Regions from separate parts of the Lysinibacillus parviboronicapiens genome, predicted to be linked through region 2. Evidence: predicted binding sites of a transcription regulator. Region 2 holds the regulator's gene; each other region holds the start of a gene.
The links. Region 2 encodes LexA, which represses DNA repair genes until DNA is damaged. Its sites were predicted from a motif close to CGAACATATGTTCG; they were not measured.
Positions count from the first base shown of each region.

Region 1: a site for LexA is predicted at 2,873-2,886, ahead of ruvA (Holliday junction branch migration protein RuvA). Genes of this name have one in related genera too.
Region 3: a site for LexA is predicted at 6,213-6,226, ahead of pcrA (DNA helicase PcrA). Genes of this name have one in related genera too.

Region 1 covers NZ_CP073713.1:3,409,322-3,417,762, reverse strand. The annotation lists gene C9J31_RS16515 (thiol-disulfide oxidoreductase DCC family protein) at 1-81, shown strand, start outside; gene C9J31_RS16510 (transcription repressor NadR) at 262-795, opposite strand; gene C9J31_RS16505 (LysM peptidoglycan-binding domain-containing protein) at 937-1,947, shown strand; gene C9J31_RS16500 (phosphotransferase) at 1,937-2,815, shown strand; gene ruvA (Holliday junction branch migration protein RuvA) at 2,929-3,549, shown strand; gene ruvB (Holliday junction branch migration DNA helicase RuvB) at 3,568-4,572, shown strand; gene queA (tRNA preQ1(34) S-adenosylmethionine ribosyltransferase-isomerase QueA) at 4,591-5,634, shown strand; gene tgt (tRNA guanosine(34) transglycosylase Tgt) at 5,691-6,836, shown strand; gene yajC (preprotein translocase subunit YajC) at 6,978-7,244, shown strand; gene C9J31_RS16470 (DUF421 domain-containing protein) at 7,395-8,030, shown strand; gene C9J31_RS16465 (putative polysaccharide biosynthesis protein) at 8,027-8,441, opposite strand, start outside.
Region 2 covers NZ_CP073713.1:1,365,710-1,374,150, reverse strand. The annotation lists gene tkt (transketolase) at 1-535, opposite strand, end outside; gene C9J31_RS06425 (DUF896 domain-containing protein) at 662-895, opposite strand; gene C9J31_RS06420 (GNAT family N-acetyltransferase) at 1,113-1,982, opposite strand; gene C9J31_RS06415 (GNAT family N-acetyltransferase) at 2,231-2,740, shown strand; gene C9J31_RS06410 (YneB family resolvase-like protein) at 2,780-3,445, opposite strand; gene yneA (cell division suppressor protein YneA) at 3,442-3,756, opposite strand; gene lexA (transcriptional repressor LexA) at 3,921-4,538, shown strand; gene C9J31_RS06395 (gamma-glutamyl-gamma-aminobutyrate hydrolase family protein) at 4,581-5,303, opposite strand; gene C9J31_RS06390 (prepilin peptidase) at 5,337-6,089, opposite strand; gene C9J31_RS06385 (hypothetical protein) at 6,148-6,834, opposite strand; gene C9J31_RS06380 (PilN domain-containing protein) at 6,831-7,424, opposite strand; gene pilM (type IV pilus biogenesis protein PilM) at 7,424-8,398, opposite strand.
Region 3 covers NZ_CP073713.1:4,248,630-4,257,070, forward strand. The annotation lists gene gatC (Asp-tRNA(Asn)/Glu-tRNA(Gln) amidotransferase subunit GatC) at 1-14, opposite strand, end outside; gene C9J31_RS20570 (CamS family sex pheromone protein) at 421-1,557, opposite strand; gene ligA (NAD-dependent DNA ligase LigA) at 1,653-3,659, opposite strand; gene pcrA (DNA helicase PcrA) at 3,674-5,926, opposite strand; gene pcrB (heptaprenylglyceryl phosphate synthase) at 6,230-6,919, opposite strand; gene C9J31_RS20590 (YerC/YecD family TrpR-related protein) at 7,029-7,349, opposite strand; gene C9J31_RS20595 (DUF3048 domain-containing protein) at 7,365-8,417, opposite strand; gene C9J31_RS20600 (adenine deaminase C-terminal domain-containing protein) at 8,437-8,441, opposite strand, start outside.

The DNA.
Region 1 (8,441 bases), 2.0 Mb from region 2:
GCTGAAAACCGTTATCGTCTTTTTGGTAAAAAAGAACAGTGCCTATTACCAACACCTTCGCAACAACAAAGATTTCTCTAATTATTGTGGAGCGCCCCATTTTTGGGAGCGCTCGGTTTTTGTGTGAACAGGAGTACTGTTTTATCTTTTGTAGGTTATTTAATCAGTAAGCCTAGTAGAAGAGCAGGTCAAGTGGATTAATATTATACAAAAAAAGAAAGAATCCCAGTTGCTTATGGGATCCCTTCTTTTATTTATACTTTATTGATCTGTGACTAGATAGCCTTTTTTTTGTAGGTTTTGTTCAATTAAATCTAAAATTTCTACAGATGGAGCAGAAATAACATGAAGATGTGTACCACCTGTTAGTGCAGATAAATAGCTCGCTTGCGTCTCGCTAACACGTTGTACAAATTTTTCAACATCATGACGATTTGACACCATAATGGAAGCTGTAATATCTCCATATACGGGGTGTTCGACAATGACATTTTTCACTGTACCGCCACAATCCACAATGACCATGAGCTCATCTTCTGCTTCTTCCGGGGTGTGAAAACATGGAATAGTCCGTTCAACTGTTTGGTATAATTGGTCTTGGTGCATATAAATATAGCCCTGGCTCGTTGCAATAATGGGTTCATTTCTAGCCTTTAATAATGTTATATCATTGACAATGACTTGTCTTGAAACATTGGCAAATTTAGCTAAGTCTGTTCCTGTTATAGGTGTGTTGCTTTTTTTTAGTTGTGCTAGAATCTGCAGTCGGCGTTCTTCGCCTAACATTTTTTTCATAAGAGATCACCTCTGCCTGTAATGAAGGAAACGTATTCCTTAAGCATTAGTGTACCATGAAGCTTTTACAACATGCGTGAATTTTTTGTATCCAAATGAAACATTGAACATATGATACGAAGAGAGGAAGGGAGGAAAAAATTGCGTATTCATATTGTTCAAAAGGGAGATACATTGTGGAAGATTGCGAAAGAGTACGGCATTTCGTTTGAAGATTTGAAGCGGCTCAATGTCCATCTTGCCAACCCTGATTATATTGTACCGGGCATGGAAATTATTTTGCCTGAAAAAATACACAAGGAAACACATAACCAAGGAACACATAAGGAGACACAAACTCATAAAGAAATGCCTACTAAGTCTGTGAAAGAAAGTGTTAAAAAAGAGGTGCAGAAGCCTATGCCAGCGCCTCCGATTGTTGCACCTCCGCCGATGCCAATGCCTGAGCCACAAATGATTCCAATACCGTTTCCGATGCCGATGCCAATGCCACAACCAATGCCACAGCAACCAATGTGGGTGCCTCAGCCTGTAGAACTTAATTGGAATCAACAATTAGTCATGCCACAAGTTGAACATCCTGTTATACCACCAATTCAAATTCAACCACCAGCGCCGCCACCACCACCACCACCACCAGTAGCCAAACCAACACCACCTGTTCATATAATGCCACAAATGCCACAAATGCCAATGGTGCCACATTGTCCGAGTTGCCATCAACCGGTGCATCATCAAATGTGGTGGCATCAAATGCCGATGCATCAAATGCCAATGCATCAAATGCCGATGCACCAAATGCCAATGCACCCGCAGGTAGATACATGCTCAATGCCACAGCAACCGGTACCATATACAATGCCAGCAGGTGATGTTGCTGGTGCAGGTCATTTCTTAGAGTCAAGCACATCTCCATTCTTCCCTGTAAATGATGCACAGGTCCAGCATCATTTTGAGCAAATGCCGGAGATGCAGATGGGGCAATCCTGTGGTTGTGGTAGTTCACAGCCCGCAATGATGCCAAATTGGCAATTTGACCAATGCAACTGTCCGCCGCCATGTCCACCACCATGTCCGCCGCCGTGCCAAACGTGTGGTCCATGGATGTCCCCGCATTTTTTCCCAGGCGGGATGACGCCTTATCGATGGTGAAAAAGCATTCATTGTAGAGGAAGTAAAGCCTAATATTTGGAAGTATAATTACCAATCCAACAATTACTTTGTTAAAAGGGCAAAGCAATTAGAAGTAGCAGAAAAGGTGAGGGCAATTCATCGACAACTTGGACGACTTGAACCCTCACTCATCCTGCCTTTAGTGCAAAGTGATGATGAGCAACTTATCGTGCAATTGTGGCAAGAGGGGAGTCATAGTGCGAATTTTGCACATAAAAAAGACCGCGAGCAATCTCTTAAGCTATTAATGGCTTTACATGAGACACATAAAAAAATTGCTTGGCAGCGAGTGCCAGGTTTGCACACATATTCACAGCTTTTAAAATGGCAAATGCGTCACATGCGTTTTAAAAGCAGACGAAATGATTTTCGTCCATTTTTAACGAAACAAGAAGTAGACCAAATTGTTCATTATAGTGAAAAGTCATTACAGTTAATTGCATTGGAAGATGTGCCAGAAAAAGATATTACGCTATTACATGGGGATGTCGTCCATCATAATTTTTTATGGTGTAGTGACGGACAATTACGCTTAATTGATTTTGATTTAGCACATCTAGGAGAAGCGGACGATGAATATATTTTATGGTTACATCGAGTATTGCCAGCTGTGGACTATGACCTTGCTAAAATTTTAACAGAGTTACCTGAGCTACGGCGTTTAGATAAAAGAAAGTTTCATCGTTTGAAATTTCCAAATGAGCTATTACGGGAATGGCTTTTTGCAGTGGACTTACCTTTGGAGCAGCAGCTTGTATTTTTAGATTATTTAATCCCGTTTACCAAACGAGCTCTCACATACTGGCCAAAACTGTGGTACGATATTGATAGATTCATGAAAAAATGACCGTCTTTGGGCGGTCATTTTTGTATGTGGACGGCCACTATTGCCATTTATTATAGTCGAGCATTCGTTCGCTATATGCTATAATCGAAGACGATGAATGTGAGGGATTTTATATGTATGATTATTTAAAAGGGCAGATAATGCGTATTACCCCAGAGTATATTGTGCTTGAGCAACAAGGGATTGGCTGGCAGTTGAATACACCTAATCCATTTGCGTTTCGCACGGCGGCACTGGAGCAACAAATATATGTCCATTTGCATGTACGTGAGGATGCACAGGTGCTATATGGTTTTCCAAATTTAGATCAACGAGAGCTATTTCGTAAACTGATTTTAGTGTCAGGTATCGGGCCGAAGGGGGCGCTTGCGATTTTGGCGACTGGTAATCCACAACAGGTAATAAGTGCCATTGAACGCGAGGATGAGACGTTTTTAGTGAAATTCCCAGGTGTGGGCAAAAAAACGGCACGTCAAATGATTTTAGATTTAAAAGGCAAGCTGGGTTCCTTAATGGATACAATCGAATTACCTAGTACAGATGATGAATTACCGTTATTTGGTGTCAATCCGCATAAGCATGAGCTTGAAGAAGCCATACTTGCGCTAATGGCACTTGGTTATTCTGAAAAGGAACTGGAAAAAATTCGTCCACAGCTAGAGGATAATGATAAGCTTGAAACGACAGATGCTTATATGAAACAAGCATTGCAATTACTATTGAAGTTAAAATAAAGAAAGGAGGGCAAGTACATGTCAGAACGAATGATGGCAAGTGAAGCAGGTAGCTATGATGACCAGTTTGAATTATCTCTTCGACCACAAAGGCTAGCGCAATATATTGGACAGCATAAGGTAAAAGAGAATTTGCAAATCTTCATTGAAGCGGCCAAGCTTCGTCAGGAAAGTTTAGATCATGTGCTGTTATACGGTCCTCCTGGGCTTGGAAAAACAACATTAGCTGCAGTCATTGCCAATGAAATGCATGTCAATGTGCGCATGACGAGTGGCCCAGCAATCGAACGACCAGGGGATTTAGCGGCAATATTAAGCTCACTTGAACCAGGTGATGTTTTATTTATTGATGAAATACATCGTCTGCCTCGTGCGATTGAAGAGGTGCTTTATCCAGCAATGGAGGATTTTTGTCTAGATATCGTTGTAGGCAAGGGGCCTGAAGCTCGCTCTGTTCGGCTTGATTTACCCCCATTTACACTTGTTGGTGCTACCACAAGAGCCGGAGCTTTGTCTGCACCACTGCGCGATCGTTTTGGGGTGCTGTTACGCTTAGAATATTATGATGATATATCACTCGCTGAAATTGTTGTGCGCAGTGCACATTTATTTGATGTTGATATTGAGCAAGTGGCTGCAGGAGAAATGGCAAGACGTTCTCGTGGTACCCCACGTATTGCCAATCGTTTACTAAAACGAGTGCGAGATTATGCACAGGTCCTTGGAGATGGTATGATAACGGAGGACCTTGCGCAGCAAGCTTTGGAGTTACTACAGGTTGATCCTAGAGGGCTTGACCATATTGACCATAAACTTGTGACCAATATGATTGAGCGCTTCCGTGGAGGTCCAGTAGGCTTAGATACACTTGCAGCTTCCATTGGTGAGGAACGTGTGACGATTGAAGATGTGTATGAGCCATATTTGATGCAAATTGGTTTTATACAACGTACACCACGTGGTCGTGTAGCAACACATCTAGCTTACGAACATTTTGGATATGATTATCCCCAACAAACATAGAAGAAGGAAGTTTTTTTAATGCGTGTAGAAGATTTTGATTTTGAATTACCCGAAGAACTTATTGCGCAAACACCGCTTGTGGACCGTACAGCGAGTCGCTTAATGGTGGTTACACCAGGTTCAAAAGAAGTAGAGCACCATCATTTTGCACATATAGTAGATGAACTAAATGCAGGTGACTGCCTTGTGTTAAATGATACACGTGTTTTACCAGCGCGCTTAATGGGTGTGAAAGAGGAAACAGGTGCCCATATTGAGGTGTTGTTATTAAAGCAAACTGCTGGCATTGACGAGTGGGAAACTCTTGTAAAGCCAGCCAAACGTGTTAAAGTCGGTACGGTTGTGACATTTGGAGACGGTTTATTGACGGCAACATGTACGGGTGAACTTGATCATGGCGGACGTTTGTTTGCGTTTAATTACGACGGTATATTTTACGAAATTTTAGAGCGGTTAGGGGAAATGCCACTGCCACCATATATTCGTGAAAAATTAGACGACCAAGAGCGCTATCAAACCGTGTATGCAAAAGAACGTGGCTCAGCGGCGGCGCCAACAGCAGGTCTTCATTTTACACAGGAATTATTACAACAAGTGAAAGCGAAAGGTGTAGAAATTGTTTTCATTACCTTGCATGTTGGCCTTGGAACTTTCCGGCCTGTAAGTGTTGATTCGATTGAAAACCACGAGATGCATGCGGAATTTTATAGTGTTACCGAAGAGGCGGCAGCGACCATTAATCGTGTAAAGGCTAATGGAGGCAATGTTGTAGCTGTAGGTACAACGTCTACACGTACTTTAGAAACAATCGGCTCAAAATATGGAGGCGAAGTGCGTGCAGAACAAGGATGGACATCCATTTTCATTTATCCGGGCTATGAATTTACCGTAGTGAATGGCCTCATTACAAACTTCCATCTACCTAAATCTACGCTAGTGATGCTTGTTAGTACACTTGCCACAAGAGATACTATTTTAAGTGCCTATCATCAAGCTGTAGAAGAAAAATACCGCTTCTTTAGCTTTGGCGACGCGATGTTTATTCGACCACAAAGACTTTAACCGAAACAAAATCGAAGTACTGTTTTTACTTCAGATAAGAGAGGAATTTTTATTTTATGACACAACCAGCAATTCGTTATGAACTACTCCATACTTGTAAGCAAACAGGGGCACGTCTTGGCATCGTGCATACACCACATGGATCATTTGAAACGCCAGCATTTATGCCAGTCGGAACACAGGCAACTGTTAAAACGATGTCTCCTGAGGAATTAAAAGAAATGAATGCAGGCATTATTCTTTCAAATACGTATCACTTATGGCTACGTCCAGGTAATGATATCGTTAAGGAAGCAGGTGGCTTGCATAAATTCATGAACTGGGATCGTCCAATTTTAACAGATTCAGGTGGTTTCCAAGTATTTTCACTTAGCCAATTCCGTAAAATTGAAGAGGAAGGTGTACATTTCCGTAACCATTTGAACGGGGACAAGCTATTTTTAAGTCCAGAAAAGGCTATGGAAATTCAAAATGATCTTGGATCCGATATTATGATGGCATTTGATGAATGTCCACCATTCCCTGCAACACATGAATATATGTTAAAATCGGTAGACCGTACAACACGCTGGGCGAAGCGTTGTAAAGATGCGCACGCTCGTCCAGAAGAGCAAGGTTTATTTGGGATTATTCAAGGTGGCGAATACGAAGATTTACGTCGTCGCTCAGCGGAGGCGTTAGTAGAGCTTGACTTCCCGGGCTATGCGATTGGTGGTTTATCGGTGGGTGAGCCTAAAGATATCATGAACAAAGTATTAGAATTCACGACACCATTAATGCCTGATAACAAACCTCGTTACTTAATGGGGGTTGGTTCACCTGATTCACTTATTGATGGAGCAATTCGTGGGATTGATATGTTTGACTGTGTATTACCGACACGTATTGCACGTAACGGGACATTAATGACATCTGAAGGCCGCTTGGTCGTGAAAAATGCAAAGTATGCTCGTGACTTTGGTCCAATCGATCCAAACTGTGACTGCTATACTTGTAAAAACTATTCTCGTGCTTACGTGCGTCATCTAATTCGTACAGAAGAGACATTTGGGATTCGTTTAACGTCTTATCATAACCTTCACTTCCTGTTGAAATTAATGGAGCAGGTGCGTGAAGCAATTCGTGAGGACCGCCTAGGTGATTTCCGTGAAGAGTTTTTCGAGAAGTATGGATTTAACGAACCGAATGCAAAAAACTTCTAGTTTTGGAATATATATTAGCGAAATTTTACCTATAATAGAAAAACTATTGATAATATAGAAAAATTTTGGGCTAGTCCATCGCTTTTTTAGGGTGGAATGGTCTATACTAAAAAAGTGAGATTTGGAAAGGGGGCAAGAATTATGGAGCAATATTCTGGCTTAATAATGATTTTAATAATGTTCGTTGCGATGTGGTTTATTTTAATCCGTCCTGCTAAAAAAAGACAACAGGAAACGCAAAATATGCAAAGTAGCTTACAACGTGGTGATAAAATTATTACAATCGGTGGCTTACATGGTGTTGTTGACTCAATTGAGGACACATCTGTAACATTAATCATTGCTGATAATGTACGTGTGAAATTTGACCGTCAAGCAATCGGACGCATCGCAAATGACCAAAAATAATTCAAAGAGGCGTTGTTCCAAAGTTATTTGGACAGCGCCTTATGAAATTTTACAAAAAGCTATGTCGTGAAATGGTGATACATTTTGACACAGCTTTTTTTGTATAAAAAATCACTAACACGGTCACCTTGATAGTATGGGGGTGTCTGTATGGAAGAATATTTAACGATTATCTTTAGAACATGTTTTCTATACGTGTTCATACTAATAATATTTCGATTAATGGGTAAACGGGAAGTCGGTGAGTTATCTGTAATCGATTTAGTTGTATTTGTGTTAATTGCAGAGGTAGCTGCCTTTGCACTGGATGACTATGAAAATCCGTTATTTAATGCGATTTTGCCAATACTCATATTGCTGATTATTCAAATCACCAGTGCCTATTTATCGTTAAAAAATAAAAAAATCCGTGATTTAGTTGATGGTGAACCAGCGTTACTTGTTAGAGATGGTGTCATCTTAGAACGTGAAATGCGCAAACAACGCTATAATTTAGATGATTTATGTCAGCAATTACGTGAACATGGTATCGCTTCTGTTACAGAAATTGCGTATGCATATTTAGAGCCTTCTGGCAATCTATCCGTTTATAAGAAAGATGAGAAGGCTTTTGTCTATCCACTTATTATCGACGGTGATATTCAGGAAAGGCATTTAATGATTATGCATAAAGATGTTGAATGGTTAATGGCAGAGCTTGACAAAAACAATATTAAGGACAGTAGTGCTGTGTTTTTTTGTATATGGGAGGACAATCGACTCCATATTCAACTGAAAGAATCCTAAACTTTTTTTGCCAGCTTGCGAATATAGCGTAAATCTGTCATGCGTAACTGATTGGAAAACAATAAGAACGTGAACAGTAAAAATAGCGTAACACAGCTACTTAAAATAAACGGAAGCGGCATGAACTGCATGATAAAATATTGCGCGATACAAACGGCTATAAAGCAGCTATAAGGAACAACGAACATACGGAAGCCAGCGCGTAAGTTTTTACGTTGTCGTACCGTCGCAATGTGCAAGAACGATGTGAGCAACACACCAAAGCCAATGGCTACAACAGCCCCTTTTTCCTGTATACCCGATTGTGAAGCAAGGACAAACATGACAAATAATTTACCAAGGCCGCCATATATGGAATTCATCATGGCAGCTCGCGCCTCGCCAATGGCTTGCAAAATCGAATGTAATGGA
Region 2 (8,441 bases):
TTTCAAGCTGTAAGTGGCCAGCTAAAGAAATAGCTTCAGCTGCAACACCTTCCATTAAGTCGCCGTCGCCGCAAAGTGCGAATGTGTAGTGATCGACGATATTATGACCTGGCTTGTTGTAAGTAGCTGCTAAATGGCGCTCAGCCATTGCCATACCAACTGTCATGGCAATACCTTGACCTAGAGGACCTGTTGTTGCCTCTACCCCAACTGTATGACCATATTCTGGATGTCCTGGTGTTAATGAATCCCATTGACGGAAGTTTTGAATTTCTTCCATTGGTAAGCCGTAGCCGCCAAGGTGCAGTAGGCTGTATAAAAGCATTGAGCCATGACCTGCAGAAAGTACGAAACGATCGCGGTTATACCATTGTGGATTTGCCGGATTGTGGCGAAGTTGTTTTGTCCATAGCGTATAAGCCATTGGCGCTGCCCCCATTGGTAATCCTGGGTGACCTGAATTTGCTTTTTCAATCGCATCGATTGACAATGTTCGGATAGCATTAATCGCTAGTTGATCCGCATGTTGAGTCATTATGTTGTGACATCCTTTCTCGTCCTATATATTGTTCTTTTACAGTTTAGTCAACATTGTCTTAGAAAACAATGGTTTTGTTATACTATTTGAGATTTATGACATACTTAATAGAATTGTGTCACATTAATTTAAAAATTTATTTTTTTTCGCTTGCTTTACCTTCTCCGGCGTAACATCATTGCCCTCTGCATCTACAACTTTGACGTTTTCAATTGTATCGCGCATAGATGCTCTAAACGTATCCAAATACTCTTTACGCAGTGCAGTACGTTCTTTTGCTTCTTCTTCAGTAAGATTACCTGTTTTAGCTTTAGCTGATAATTCATTAATTCGATTGATTTTTTCTTTTGATAACATAATTCCACACCTTTCAGTACCTATCTTAATGAATATGGTACGCAAAGTATAGCATGAATTGCTTCAAAATGCAGTTATATCAGCCTTTTAAGCGATTTAGTTGTGTTGTAAAATAATGCAAGAAGTAAAGCAGAAAAAAAGTGTGTAGCTTGATCCTTTAAGTATCCTACAATTTCTGTTTTTTGATATGGCTGACCCTAAACCTAACTGTCTTTTTTCACCCAAAAATTTGAGCAGCAAGAGCAAATAGTGTATTGTTTCGAGGTGGCATTTCTACAGAATTAATGATCATAACTGGCGGGTTACTAACCTCCTTAAAGCCACTTTGTGTCAACAATGCGACAAACTCTTCGTTCCCCACTGGCACATCTATTCGCAATTTGCCTTGATGGTTTAAAGCCAAATTATTTAGTATTAAGGAGGCCGTTTGACAATCAGGTGCTACAATTGGTCCTAGCAATAAATTAATTGGCCCTAAAATCGAGATACCGAATCCAATAATTTTTGCATGTTGATCTTTAACGACTAAACATTGTTTGGCTTGTTTTATTCTATTGTGAAGAAATGTACTTCTTTTATCGCCAAATGCTGCTTCGTCTAATGTTAATATTTGATTTAAATCATTTTCATGATAATTTTCAATGGTCATATTATTGGTCGATAACCCATGGTTCACTCTATAATTATCCGCTAGATACTTTTGTACATAATCGACAGTTTTAAAACCCATTTTTTCATATAAGGGTTCGCCTTCTTTTGTCGCAATAAGCATTATAGCGGTATCTCCAGCAGCACTGTCTAAACATTTTTGGGTAGCATCTTTTCCTAAGCCCAATCCTCGGAAATCTTGATGGACAATCACCATGCCAATGGAAGCTATATGCGTATCATACTTAATGATGGCCGCACTTGAAACAATTGTACCTGCTGCATCTTTGTGACCAAATATTTTACCAGATGACAAAACCGTGGCAATTTCAAATTCATCATAATCCCACTCAACTGACGCTGACAATGTAATTAACCCCGAGATATCATTTTCATCAAATTCTACTAGCGCTAACGTATTTTTGTTATATGTAGTCATTTGTTTTCTCCCTCCCCAGTTCCGTGAAACCTAACATCATACTTATATTGGTGGCACCATGTAGGAAATTGCACCTGAACGATGTCTCCTAAGGAACATTTGTTCTAATTTTATCTATACAGTTTGAAATTTACAAGTAATGATAACAATATTCTGTACTTCTTCATTGTTTACCAATAAAATGTAAATAATGCAATCATGACTAAAACTTATGGTTGTGATGAAATGAATAAATGGGAGGTAAAAAAATGTTTATAAAATCACCAAGATTAGTAATACGGGAATTTGAGCCTGATGATTGGCAAGCTGTCTATGCGTACACTTCCGATATGAATGTGATGAAATATATTCCTGAAGGTGTTTTCAGTGAGAAAGATGCAAAAAACTTTGTCAGTGAGAACATGGAGGAAGCTAAAAATTTCCCAGTAATTTTAGTAGAAGAAAATATCCTGATAGGGCATATGGTTTTTCATCAATATTTTGGAGAACATACGTATGAAATTGGTTGGGTGTTTAACCCTGACTATTATAATAAAGGCTACGCCTCAGAAGCAGCACAAGCTCTATTGAATTATGGCTTTAAGGACATGCAGTTACATAGAATTATAGCCACTTGCCAACCACAAAATATAGCCTCATACAAAGTGATGGAAAAAATCGGCATGAGAAAAGAAGGTTATTTCAAAAAGTGTATACCGCACGGAGATGAGTGGTGGGATGAATATTATTACGCTGTTTTAGCGCAAGAGTGGACGTAAAACCATCGTAAAACGACAAAAAAAGATTAGGGGCGCAAATTATTTGCCCGCTAATCTTTTTTGATGTTCTTGATATCGTCGATGTACAGTTGCCTTACTCACTTCAAAACCGAGCCCTCTAAGTGACATCGCAATTTCCTCAAAAGTGAGACCGCGATGACGAAGTCGCACAATTTCTTCTATAGGCACTTCTTTGCGTTCCTGACCAGCTGGATTCCCACGATTGGACAGATTTTTTTCAGGACGATAGCCGTTTTCTACCGCACGACGCATTCCCCTACGAATTTTCGCATTATGAATTTTACGTTGGTACTCCTCGACAATCGCTAAAATTTCGAGCAGCATCGTGTCCATTTCATTCAGCTGTACTGGTCCGGCATCACGCATAGAAAAAACATCTGTTTCAGTTTTTTGCAATAAATGTAGCACTGCCATTCGAGCATTACCACGTCCTAAACGTGTTTCATCCTGCACAAATAATGCTTGAATCTCTTGTTCTTTTATGAAATCTAGCATTTCTAGCAGTCCCTCACGCTCGACATCATAGCCGCTATGTTTATCCATAAAAACACACTTTACTTCATAGCCTTGCTGTTGAGCATAGTGCACTAATTCTTCTTCTTGTCGCTCAAGTGACGAACTTTGCGTCTCTTTTTCTGTACTTACACGGCAATAGACGACAGCCGATTGGTGATTATTCATCATTTTCCACTTCTCGCAATTTCAATTGAATTTGTGGGCCTGGCGTTTTCCCCCACTAATGGTATGACCAATGATTTTCCTGCAACAATATTGACGTTTTTCAATTCATTTTCCACTTTCACAATCTTTATCCAGTCATCTGTTTCCATTTTACCACGGTATTGTTCTGCTAACGACCATAAGCTATCGCCATGTTCTATATGAATTTCTGTATATGTAATATCCCCAGGGTCAGTTACAAAAAGGTACCCCGCAAATAGTAAACAAGCGCCGATTAAAATTGAAATATGTGTATTTTTCTTTATCCAGTTCATGAATTATAACCCCTTTTTAGAATGTTTGTTCGGAATGTATGTTCTGATTTTAAAACGAACAAACGTTTTTGTCAAACACTTTTCGAACCTATGTTTGCATAAGTGTTCGCATTCTGCTATACTATCTAGTAAGAAGAACAAAAGATAAAAAGAGGTGAGCAATCATGAAAAAAGTTTCTAAAAGACAAGAGGACATATTAGCATTTATCAAGGAAGAAGTGCGCGCAAAAGGTTATCCACCATCAGTACGAGAAATCGGTGAAGCGGTTGGGCTAGCTTCTAGCTCAACAGTTCATGGCCATTTAGCTCGTTTAGAGCAAAAAGGCTTCATCCGTCGAGATCCAACAAAACCACGTGCCATTGAAATTTTAGAGCCCGAGGATTCCATTCAAAAACAAAGCGTCATTCATGTACCACTTGTAGGAAAAGTAACAGCTGGATCACCAATTACAGCAATCGAAAATATCGATGAATATTTCCCTTTACCAGATACTTATGGCACAAGCGAAGATCAGCTATTTATGTTAGAAATCATGGGTGAATCGATGATTGAAGCAGGCATTTTTGACGGAGATTTAGTCATCGTTAAACAAAAGGCTACTGCCGATAATGGTGATATTGTCGTTGCCATGACAGAAGAGGATGAAGCGACAGTTAAACGTTTCTTCAAGGAAAAAACACATTTCCGACTTCAACCAGAAAATGCGACAATGGAGCCAATCATTGTTGACCAAGTGACGATTTTAGGACAAGTTGTTGGCTTATACCGCCGCGTGCATTAATGGACTCACAATATTGCTCCATCAAAAAAGAGAAGCATGCAACTATGCTTCTCTTTTGTATTTTAAACTCGCTTTGATAAAAGCTGTAAACAGCTTCTTCGCCACTTCATCACCTACAATTGCTTGTTCTTCAGGATGCCACTGGACTGCGAGACAAAATGCCAATGAGTCATGGACCACCGCTTCTACGATACCATCGCTCGACTTTGCTACGACATTTAATTTTTCCGCTAGCACATTAATAGCTTGATGATGCATTGAATTCACAGCAATCTTATCTTCTTCCACAATCGTGTTTAATAAATTATCAGGAACAACGTTGACATAGTGTGTAGCAACACCCCGAGCTGCTTGCTGTCTATGCTTTAACAGCTTACTACTGTGATATTCACTATCAATATCCTGATAAAGCGTGCCACCAAGAGCAATATTTAATAGTTGGATACCACGACAAATCCCAAAAATCGGCATTTGTCTTATTAAAGCTGCCTGAATCAAAGCGAGTTCTAGCGTATCCCTTTCTGGTTGAATCTGCCCTAATCCTGGCGTCGGTTCTGCGCCAAAGTGAAATGGATGCACGTCATAACCACCAGAAAGTAATAAACCATCAGTCAATGATAAAATTTGCGCCACATCATTCTCTACCCCAAGAGGGATAATAAATGGAATGCCACCCGCTTCGATAATACTTTTACAATATGCTACATTTAATCTTGACGATAAATCATCCTCTGCAAATGCTGTTATCCCAATAATAGGTTTCACACAATCGCCTCCCCTATCTAAAAGGTTTAAAGTCTACCATAATCCTACATACCAATTAATCATGGCGTCCCCAAAGAAATATACAAGAATCGCTGCAAGTGCTATCGACGGACCAAACGGTATAGGTGTTTTTCTGCCTTGCTGACGCAGTCGTAGCACCACGATGCCCACTACCATCCCAATGCTTGCGGCTACAAATAGTGTAAGTAGTGTATTCAACGTGCCAAGTACAAGGCCAAGTAAAAAGAATAATTTAATATCACCACCACCCATGCCGCCACGTGACAGCACTGCAATCAGATATAATATGCCAAAACCAACTACTGCGCCCACTAGACTATCCCACCATGGTGTCAGTGGTGACATGACACGCCCAACTAACAACAATGGTAAAAAGAATATCAGTACTTTATCAGGTATAAGCATATACGCCAAGTCAGAAACAACGAGTATCACTAATAATGATATCAATAACATCGCCACTACAAATTCTACGCTAAAACCTAATCGCCAATACGCAAATGCAAATAAAAGTGCGGTGATAAGCTCCATTAACGGATAAATCCATGAGATTTTTTGCCCACAGCTACGACATTTGCCACCTAAACAGACATATGACAACACTGGCACTAAATCCAGTGCAGTTAGTTGTCTCTTGCAATTCGTACAGTGTGAAGGTGGGCTGACAATCGACTCTTTCAGTGGAACACGTAGCCCCACTACATTAAAAAACGAGCCAAGTACGAGCCCAAAGAGGAAAACTGTCACTGTATAAGCCATTTCCATTTTTATGACCTCCTAAACGAATAGGCGCCCATACATTTGAAGTATGTGCGCCTATGTATCATTGTTGTCCTTCATAATAGAACGTTGTCACTTGAACGGTTGCCTGTAGGGTTAAATCTGCATCTTCATCAAGCTGATCTTGTTCCCCTGGTAAGCTAAAGCTAATCGTATCTGTTTTCATGACACGCTCTAGTTTTTCTATTTCCTTCAAAAAGCTGTCAAGTGCAGTAAAATCTAAAGCGGCGACTTCTACACTAAATGTCACTAGCTTCAGCTCAGCAGGCAACGTTTCCTTTGCAATTGAAGAAACTGGCAAATTTTCATCCGCTTCGGTCTGCTCCCCGTTTACCTCTGCCTGTGCTTTTTCAACCATGTTAGGCTCTGTGACCTCTGATTGTGCCACAGCCGTATCATAATTATTAAAATTCAATGACTCTAATCGCGTACCAGACACTTCTTCTATTTCAGCCATATCTAAAATGATTTTTTCAATGGCCCTTGTTTCAGGCACTTTTTGACGCAACGTTAATATATTTACCAGTTCACCTTGCACTTCATCTAGCTTCGTAAGTTGTCCTTCGATCTCTGTAATTTGTTGTTGAAGTTGGTTAACATTGCTGACTTTTGCTTCGACTTCATCGAGCTTTGGCAGTAGTAAATAGTAATAGAGTGCAAATAATAGTGCTACAGTTAAAGCTACTAGTAACAAGATTGATGAATTTTTACTACTTGTTAACTTATTCATGAGCGTCGACCTCCAGCTAAATACATATAATCTATAGTCGCTGTAATTGTCACTGCATAACGAGGAACTTCCTTAAACTTTTGCTCCGGTGTTTGCTCTATGTGCTCCCCAAGCTCAACATTAAAGTTTGATATCGAACTGATTTGTGTATCTTTGAAATAATTACTTGCAAGAAGCCGTTCAACATATGTAGATATAGCTGTCATTGATTCAAAATCTACTATGATATTGATAGTATCCGCACCAAATTCGTAACTACGTAAATAGGAATGGACTGGCAACAAATTACGTGTTTCATCTATCAGTGGTGTCACCGGATAAGAAACACTTTGCACAAATTGTACGGACTGCTCCAATGACCCCTCATTGACACTTTGTCGCATATCTAGCTCCTGCTGTAATTGCTCGCTTTGTTCCATTAACGCTTGTTCTTCGTTTGTTAAAGCCTTTATCTCACTTTTAGCAGTGAAAAACATCATGAATACATAGGCGATGATAATGCCCACCGCTATAATAAGTATGCCATATAAAAGCTTTGGCGATGTTGTCTTTTTTTCGAGCTGTGGTAAGAGGTTAATGTTTGGAACCATTAATTTACCTCCTTTAAAGCCAAGCCAAGTAACGTCGAAAACTCTCTTTTAAAGGCTGGGAAATACTGCTTCACCATTTCTTCATTTACAACTGTTAATGGTACGCCTAAATTAGACTCCAATAAATGGCCAATTGTTTTTAGTAGTGGGTTATCACCGAGTACGATAATTTCATCGACTGATTTTTCACCTTTATGTAAAGAAAATTTAAAGAAATTCATCATACGGTCAATTTCAAGCACCTGATCCATCACGACCATGCGGTAATCATCGATTTCGCTGCTATAGCTAAATCGATAGCTAAAATCATCCTCTTCTTTATTCTGCCATTGTGTTAAATCCGTTTCGATCGATTGATAACGTAAAAACTCTATCTGACCTTGCGAAAAAATACTAATGGACAGTTCATTGATAGACCAATCAGCAATTAGATATGTTTTATCACTAACTAAAACATGCAAATTTTCTAGCAATCGAATATTGCACAACGCACGAATATCCGCAGCTTCCGGCTCTAAAGAAACATCAAGGAACATACCGACCATTTTATTTATCTCTTCCGATGGAGCCGCAAATAACATAGCCTTCCCATCGTCTGGCTCAGGATCATACACATCAATCAACGGATCTTGGAATGGTAAATGAATGGAATGCCCAAGCTCCATTTCTGCATAACCCCTTAGTTCGTGAAGCTTAACATCTTTCGGATAATCAAAACTCTTTAAAAGCACCGTAGTATCCGGCACAAACATACGCACAGCTTGTTTTTTCCCGGTCCATTTCACTACCTGCTCTTTTATAATTTCAAATAATTCTACTTCTTCAACAATGGTCGCATTTTCAACAATGCCCGGTGTTAAAGGATACTCATAGCCCTGCCACTGACTAGGCTCCGGTCCTTTCGCCACAATCGCACGTAACACATAATCCTTTAATTCTATTGAAACATGCGACTTTCGCTTTCTCTTAAACATGTGAAAAGACCCCCTTTTCCATTTCAGTATAAACGATTCCCTC
Region 3 (8,441 bases), 1.9 Mb from region 2:
GTTAATTTTGCCATTTTTCACACCTCCGAATAGTAATCAGATTCATTGTTTTTATTGATAACAATAGGGCTGAATAAAGTTAACCATGCCCATTATCATAACATTTTTCGTATTAAAAATCACAACTTTCACCAAAAATATAGAAACTTTCACTACTGTGACAAAGTGTTGTCAACAGATGTCACAGTATGGAAGAACAAAGCAAAAACTCCTAGTGAAAACTAATTTTTAGCCAACTCAGGCAATGATTCATTAAAATTGAATATTACCTCATGTGGTTTGGTTAATCCTGTTGCGAGCCTGAGCGTTGCTGACACAGAGCTGAGCGTTGCTAGCCCGGACACGAGCGTTGCTTGACCCAAAGCCGAAAATATCATACTTGCTCATAAAAATATAGCCAGCACAAGGGCTGACTATATTTTAATCATAAATATGCACATAAGGGTCTTTATCATTAGCATCTTTCATAATTAATGCCTCTGGACCATTCATCGATGTAACACTCACTTCTACGTTTATATTATCAAATTGATTGATAAGTACACCAGTCAAATATTGTGTAAAACCTCTAACTTCAGCCGCACCAAAAAATTGGATTGGAATTTCAACCGTTAGTTTTTGTATTTTCTTATTTTGATAGAAGCCCGTTCCAATAACGCTAGTGTAATTGGCAAAATATTTATCCACGTCTTGCTTGAAATTCTTGAAGTTATTGCTCACATCGCGATAGATATCCTGTGAATCATCTGTTGGGAACATGACATATTCTTCATCAATGGCTTTCCAATCGCTTAAATCATTTTGTCCTTCTTTCGCTACACCATAAGTGAAATAGGCGCCTGGAATTATTTCATTGCGTGCTTGTTGCTTAAACAACCCTACAACAATTGGCACATCCTTTAGTTCTTCACGTGAACGCATACGTGAAACAATTTCTGCAGCCATCTTTTTTCCTTGCTCTACCAAGGCAGCTTCTGGAATTGGTTCTTCATAATATTCACCATATTGCTCTTTTTGATAATAATAAATAGAGTTCAAGGCAAGCCCTATCGAAATACCACCCAGCCTTACTTTATTATCATCTGTTTTTGTTAAATAATTTTGCTCAACAATATGGGCTAAATAGACAGGTGCTTTGGTTGCACGTTCCTCTGGTGTCATAGCATCAGTTGTTGGAGGATTTAAACCATCTTCCGTTTGCGAACTACGTGCTAGCCAAGAACTCACTGTACTTTCAGCTAAATATTGACCTTCTTGGAAGTAGTAGTTTTCTGTATCAAATTCATTTTGAGAAAGTCGCATTAAACCTGTTTCAACTTCCTTCATATCATACTTCGTGTAAATATTTGAAACGACTAATCCTCGGCTTGCACTTTCTTTGTAAGGAATTAGCGTTCTATAAAAAGATTCATCAATCTTTAAGCTTGGAATAATCGTTGTTTCCGCCTTTTCCTGTTGCGTCTCCTGTGTAAGCTCTGTCTCCTTCTTATTAGAAGGCACACAGCCGACTAGCATTGCAGCAGCTACTATTGCTGGAATGAGTCGAAATGACTTCATTATTTTAGTACCCCTTTACTAATAATCAATTTTGTACGAAGATTTTTTGTTCAGTTACATTAGATTTTAACTCCTGAAGAAGGAAATATCTTTCCCTACTGAATAAAGCTAAGTTGTTCGACTAGGCGTTCTTCATTCCAAACTTCAATACCTAATTGCTCAGCCTTTGTCAGTTTAGAACCTGCATCTGTCCCAGCAATAACAAGGTCAGTTTTTTTGCTGACACTTCCTGTGACAATTCCACCTAACTCTTCTATTTTCGCCTTTGCTTCATTCCGTGTCAATTGCTCAAGTTTACCAGTTAAGACAATTGTTTTCCCCGCAAATGGATTGTCACCTACTGCGACTTCCACTTTTTTACCTTTATAGGTCATATTAACGCCGACTTCAGCTAAACGAGCAATTACTGCCCGTGCATCTTCGTTCGCAAAATACTCAACGAGTGAGGACGCCATTTTATCCCCAATTTCATGAATTGCTACGAGTTGTTCCTCAGAAGCAGCCATAACCGCTTCCATTGTCTCAAATTCCTCTGAGACAATTTTTGCAGCCTTTTCACCAACATGTCGTATACCTAAACCGATTAATAGGCGTTCCATCGAATTATCCTTAGATGTTTGAATGGCGTTTACTAAATTTGTTGCTGATTTTTCCCCCATACGCTCAAGCCCCACAAGCTGCTCTACTGTTAAGTGATATAAATCAGCTACATCATGAATGAAATCGGCTCGCAATAATTGCTCAACAACCTTCTCACCAAGACCATCAATATTCATGGCGTTCCGTGACACAAAGTATTTAATGCTCTCTGCAATTTGTGCAAAACATGCCGGATTCACACAACGTAAGGCCACTTCACCTTCTATACGAATCAGCTCACTATCACACACTGGGCAATTTGCAGGCATTTCATAAGGTACAGAATGCTCTGGCCGTTGCTCTAATAATACACCGACAACTTGTGGAATAATATCGCCAGCTTTTCGAATGATGACCGTATCCCCAATACGAATGTCCTTGTCACGGATTAAATCTTCATTGTGTAGCGAAGCGCGTTGTACTGTCGTACCAGCCACCTGTACAGGCGTTAAAATCGCAGTCGGTGTGACAACGCCTGTACGCCCTACAGTTAAATCAATATCAAGTAATGTTGTCACAACTTCTTCCGCTGGGAATTTATAAGCGATAGCCCAACGTGGACTTTTTGCCGTATAGCCAAGTTCATCCTGTTGTGCATAGCGATCCACCTTTATAACAATCCCATCAATTTCATAGGCTAAATGTGGACGATTGTCAGTCCACTTTTCGATAAAGGCTAGCACTTCTTCAATCGATGTACAATGCTTTCGCTCTTTATTGGAAGGGAAACCAAGACCCTCTAAATAATCAAGCATCTCCCCATGCCCATCAATACCATATGCCTCGCCGTCTCCACCTATTGAATAGATAAAGGTTGATAATTGGCGACTCGCTGCTATTTTAGGGTCCAGTTGACGTAAGGAACCAGCAGCAGCATTACGTGGGTTTGCAAATAATTCTTCCCCATTGTCAGCTCGCAGTGAATTGAGCTTTTCGAACGATCTTTTCGGCATATACGCCTCACCACGTACTTCAATTGTAATTGGCTCTTTCAAACGTAGTGGCACCGCACGAATTGTTTTTAAATTTGCTGTTATATCCTCACCAATAACACCATCACCACGTGTCGCTCCCTGCACAAAAACACCATTGTCATATTTTAAAGAGATGGCAAGACCATCAATCTTCAGCTCGCATACATATGAGAATTGGTCACCGATTGCTTGACGAATTTTTCGGTCAAACTCACGTATGTCTGCTTCATTAAAAGCATTTGATAAGCTTAACATCGGATAATCGTGTGTTACCTTTTTAAATCCTGCCACGACTGCACCACCAACTCGCTGTGTCGGTGAATCAGGATAGATTAGCGATGGATTCGCTTCTTCTAATGCAATGAGTTCATATAATAATTGGTCATATACGCTATCTGCAACGATAGGGTTATCCAGCACGTAATACGCATGCCCATATTCATGCAATAATTTGTTTAACTCCGCAATGCGCTGTTCAATTTCGTTCATTTAAGTTCCTCCGCTTACGCTTTTTCAATAGGTGCAAATTGAGCTAATAATCGCTTAATCCCAACTGGCTGTGGGAATGCGATATCAAGCTCTGTACTATCACCCTCACCTTTTACGCTCACAACCATACCTGTTCCCCATTTTTTGTGAACAGCCTTATCGCCAGCTTTCCAACCAAACTGGTCGCCCCCTGTTGATTGTAAACGGGCAGTAGCTGGTTGTGTTTGTTGTACGGTACCTAGTGTACGTTTTTGATAGCTGCCAGATGAACGATTACCAGTTGCGAATGGTACTTCCGGTTTGGCACCACCTTTGGATATTGATTGCGTAATATCCTCTGAAATTTCACGTAAGAAGCGAGAAGCGTTGTTAAAGCTCGAACGTCCAAAAATCGTACGAGATTGTGCACAAGTTAAATACAAACGTTCCTCCGCACGTGTTATACCTACATAAGCAAGACGTCGTTCTTCTTCCATTTCATCCTGATCATCTAGTGATCGAGAGTGCGGGAAGATATTTTCCTCCATTCCAATAATGAAGACTACAGGGAATTCTAAGCCTTTTGCGGCATGCATCGTCATTAAAATAATGCTTCCCTTTGATGTATCGTCTTTATCGAGTGAATCAATATCTGCAATCAGTGCTAAATCCGTTAAGAAGGCAATTAAGCTATTATCATCACTACGCTCCTCAAATGCTTTTGTTACAGATAAAAATTCTTCAATATTTTCTAAACGACTTTCTGCTTCAATCGTCTTTTCATGTTGAAGCATTGCACGATAACCAGATTTCTCTATAACCTGCTCCACAATCTCTGTCACAGATAAATATTCTTGCATTTCTGTAAAGCCTTTAATCATCGCATAAAAGTGCTCTGCTGAAGCTGCCGCTTTACCCGTTAACCCCATGAAAACGAGATCATTCATCGCATCGAAAATAGATCGATCTTGATCAATCGCATAGCGTGCCATTTTTTCAAATGAAGTAGCGCCAATACTACGCTTTGGCTCATTAATAATTCGAGCAAGCGATAAATCGTCATCATTGTTGGCAATGAGTCGTAAATACGCTAGTAAATCTTTAATCTCTTTACGATCATAGAATTTTGTGCCCCCAACGATTTGATAAGTCATATTAGATTTAACAAGCATTTCCTCCATAACACGAGACTGTGCATTTGTTCGATATAAAATGGCAAAATCATCAAACGTACGATTTTCATTTTTCATAAGCTGTTGGATTGTTTGGATGACGAACTGTGCTTCTTCTTGTTCGTTATAGGCTTTGTATAGGGCGATTTTTTCACCCTCTAAGTTTTCTGTGCGTAGTTCTTTTGGATAACGCGTCGTATTATTTTGAATGACGTCATTCGCTGCTTTCAGGATGCGTTTCGTGGAGCGATAATTTTGCTCTAACATGATTACCTTAGCGTTTGGATAATCTTTTTCAAACGAAAGAATATTTCCGATATCTGCGCCACGCCAACGATAAATCGATTGGTCAGAATCCCCTACGACACAGATATTTTGAAATTTCTTTGCAAGTAGTTGCACGAGTAAATATTGGGACTTATTGGTATCTTGGTATTCATCCACATGAATATATTGAAATTTATTTTGATAATATTCGAGTACTTCTGGTACCCGTTTAAATAATGTAATTGTCGTCATAATCAAATCATCAAAATCAAGTGATTGGTTACGACGCAAACGTTTTTCATAGCCTTTGTATACAAGCGCAATTGTTTTCTCATAGGGATTATGTTCATTCATATTAGCTGTATATTCATCAGCAGTGATACATTCATTTTTGGCCGAGCTTATTGCATTTAAAATAGCACGGGGTTCAAATCGCTTAGGATCGATATTTTCATCCTTTAAGACATTTTTCACGACCGATAACTGATCAGTAGAATCTAAAATTGAAAAATTACGTGACAAACCAAGCTGATCGATATTACGACGTAAAATTCGCACACACATCGAGTGGAATGTCGATACCCACATGCTGTCGCCCGTGCCATTACCCAGGATTCCATCAATACGTTCTCGCATTTCACGTGCAGCTTTATTTGTGAACGTGATTGCTAGAATTTTTGATGGATATACTTCCTTTTCAATCATCAAATACGCAATACGATGCGTTAATACTCTTGTTTTCCCAGAACCGGCACCTGCCATAATTAGTAGTGGGCCTTCTGTTGTTTTTACTGCTCTTTCTTGCTCAGGATTCATTCCTGCTAATAAGTTTTTAGTTAAATGCTCCATATTGCACCTCCAATCAAATTCCCCATGGCGAGCTTTCTACAAAATTTCGAATTATGCTTAGTCGTACAAAAAGGCTTGGACACAATGTTCGTTTTACCGCAATGCTTTAGAACGGCGCTTTAATGATGCAATGTTATGAGCCTAATCGTCGAAGCGATGTTAGTAGGATAAGCTTTTTACACTAACTACATGTCGCTATAAATTCACGCGTAGTGTATCCAAGACACTCGCCGGAGACTGTCATTTCATTAACATAGTGTTGAAATTGCCACTGAATAAAATTACTCAAACGTTTGTTCTTAATTATAGCGTATTTTTAACTACCTTAACAGTCGCAAGTGCAGCTTTTAAATCCTCATAAATTATATTGCCAACAACTACCGTATCCGCATATTTTGCCATTTCCTCAGCCTGCTTCGTAGTGGTAATGCCACCGCCATAAAATAGCTTTGTATTTTGCAATTCATTTTTAACGGCACGTACAATTTCAATATCACCATACATCCCACTGTATTCTACATAAAATACAGGTAGTTTAAAGAAGTTTTCCGCCATTCGTGCATAAGCAACAACATCATCTATCGATAAATCTGTTTTCGCTCCTGTTACTTCAGCTACCTTGCAGTTTGGGTTTAAAATACAATATCCTTCCGCAACGAGCTCTTCCCAAACCATAATATCGCCGTATTCTTTAATGGCTTCATGATGTAAATTTTTAATCCACTTCGGATCATCACTATTTAACACCGTTGGAATGAAATAATAGTCATAACCCGGTGTCACTGATTCTACCGTTGAAATTTCAAGTGCTATTGGTACTTCAAAGCGACGAACACGCACTAGCAAGTCTAATACACCATCTAAAGTTACGCCATCTGTGCCGCCAACTAAAATTACGTCTGTTCCTGATTCGCAAATTTTTTCGAGTGCCTCATCCGAAATTTCCTTAGCCGGATCTAGCTTGAACACATGTCTCCACGCTAAATAATCCATCTATTTTACCACCTATCACTTTCTATCTATTCGTTTACAAGTATAGCTTATGACTGTCGACAAAAAAATGAAAAAGACTGAGCAGAAATTCTACTCAGCCTGTTACCTACTATTCTTTTGGTGCTTGGAATGGCTTTTCGTCTGGATACAAACGACCTAACATTTCATCATATGTATCATTCCCATAATCAAAGCAACGACGTACACGTGAAATGGTAGCTGTACTTGCACCCGTTTCCTTTTTAATGGATTCGTAGGTTTTCTTTAAACGTAATAAATGTGCAACCTCAAAACGTTGTGCTAGCGATTGAATTTCACTAATCGTACATAAGTCATCAAAAAATTTATAGCATTCTTCGATGTCTTTTAGCTCTAACACTGCTTTAAATAACTGATCTGTTTGATGCCCTCGAATTTTTTCGATTTGCATGCAATTTCCCTCCCTTTAAGGCTGCGTTTTCACCATTGCTTGTAACCCCGGTGAAGATGGTACGAAATGAATCCAAGACTTTCCTGGTACTAACTTTACTAGCTCACCAGACTCTTCAACAGCCATTGGTAGTCCATCAATATTAGCCCATTTGACTTCTCTCATATAGCCATTTTGAAAAACATACGCATTTCCACCAGATGTTAAATCAATATCTTGGCGACCTACATTATCAATTGTTTGATGTTTCATCTCAAAAAATAAAACATTTGCTAATGTTATTGCTTCGCCTGTTAACATATCCTTTGTGTCAACGCCAGCCGATTGTCGTCCATAACGATTGTTTTGATGATCATACACATACGAATTGTGGAAATACTCATTATTTCCATAGTAAATGTCAACTTGACTTGTTTCAATGCCTATTTTACCACGTTCTTCGGCTTCATAAAAAGCCTGACGTACTTTTTCACTGTAATTCATTGAAGCGCCAACTTTTTCTGCACCATTTAATATATTTTCTGCAGTAATATATGAATTATGAGGTGCAACACGCTCTTTTGAACGTTTGAACAGTGTGCCATCATAATTCATGCCATTTATATTGTCAACTACATTATTGCTAAGCATGGATTTTGCCTCTGGACTATAACCGTGTGCAACATAAAATGCACCAAAGCCCTTCGCCATATCAACAAAGTAAGAACGTGCACTACGTACTGGTCCCACATTTTCTGGTAACTTACTTTGATAGACTGCTAATAAGCGAGTAACATTACCTTCTGCTAACATTTCATAAAACATATCTGCTGCTGCTAAACCCGATTGCGGACGAGCAGCAGGGTGATTATTAATCGTCACAATAATTGGACGTTGTGTTACTTCTTCAGCGACAGCTTCACCTGTTAATGGAGCAATTTCTACTGCTTCCTTCACAGGCTCATCAATTACTGATTCTTTTTCAGGTGTCGCAACCTCTTCTTCCGCTTCTGATGCATCTTTTGAACATCCTCCGATGAACAAAGCGCTAAATGCTAATGCCATAAATAACTTCTTGGATTTAAACACAACTATTCCCCTTCCTCGATTAAC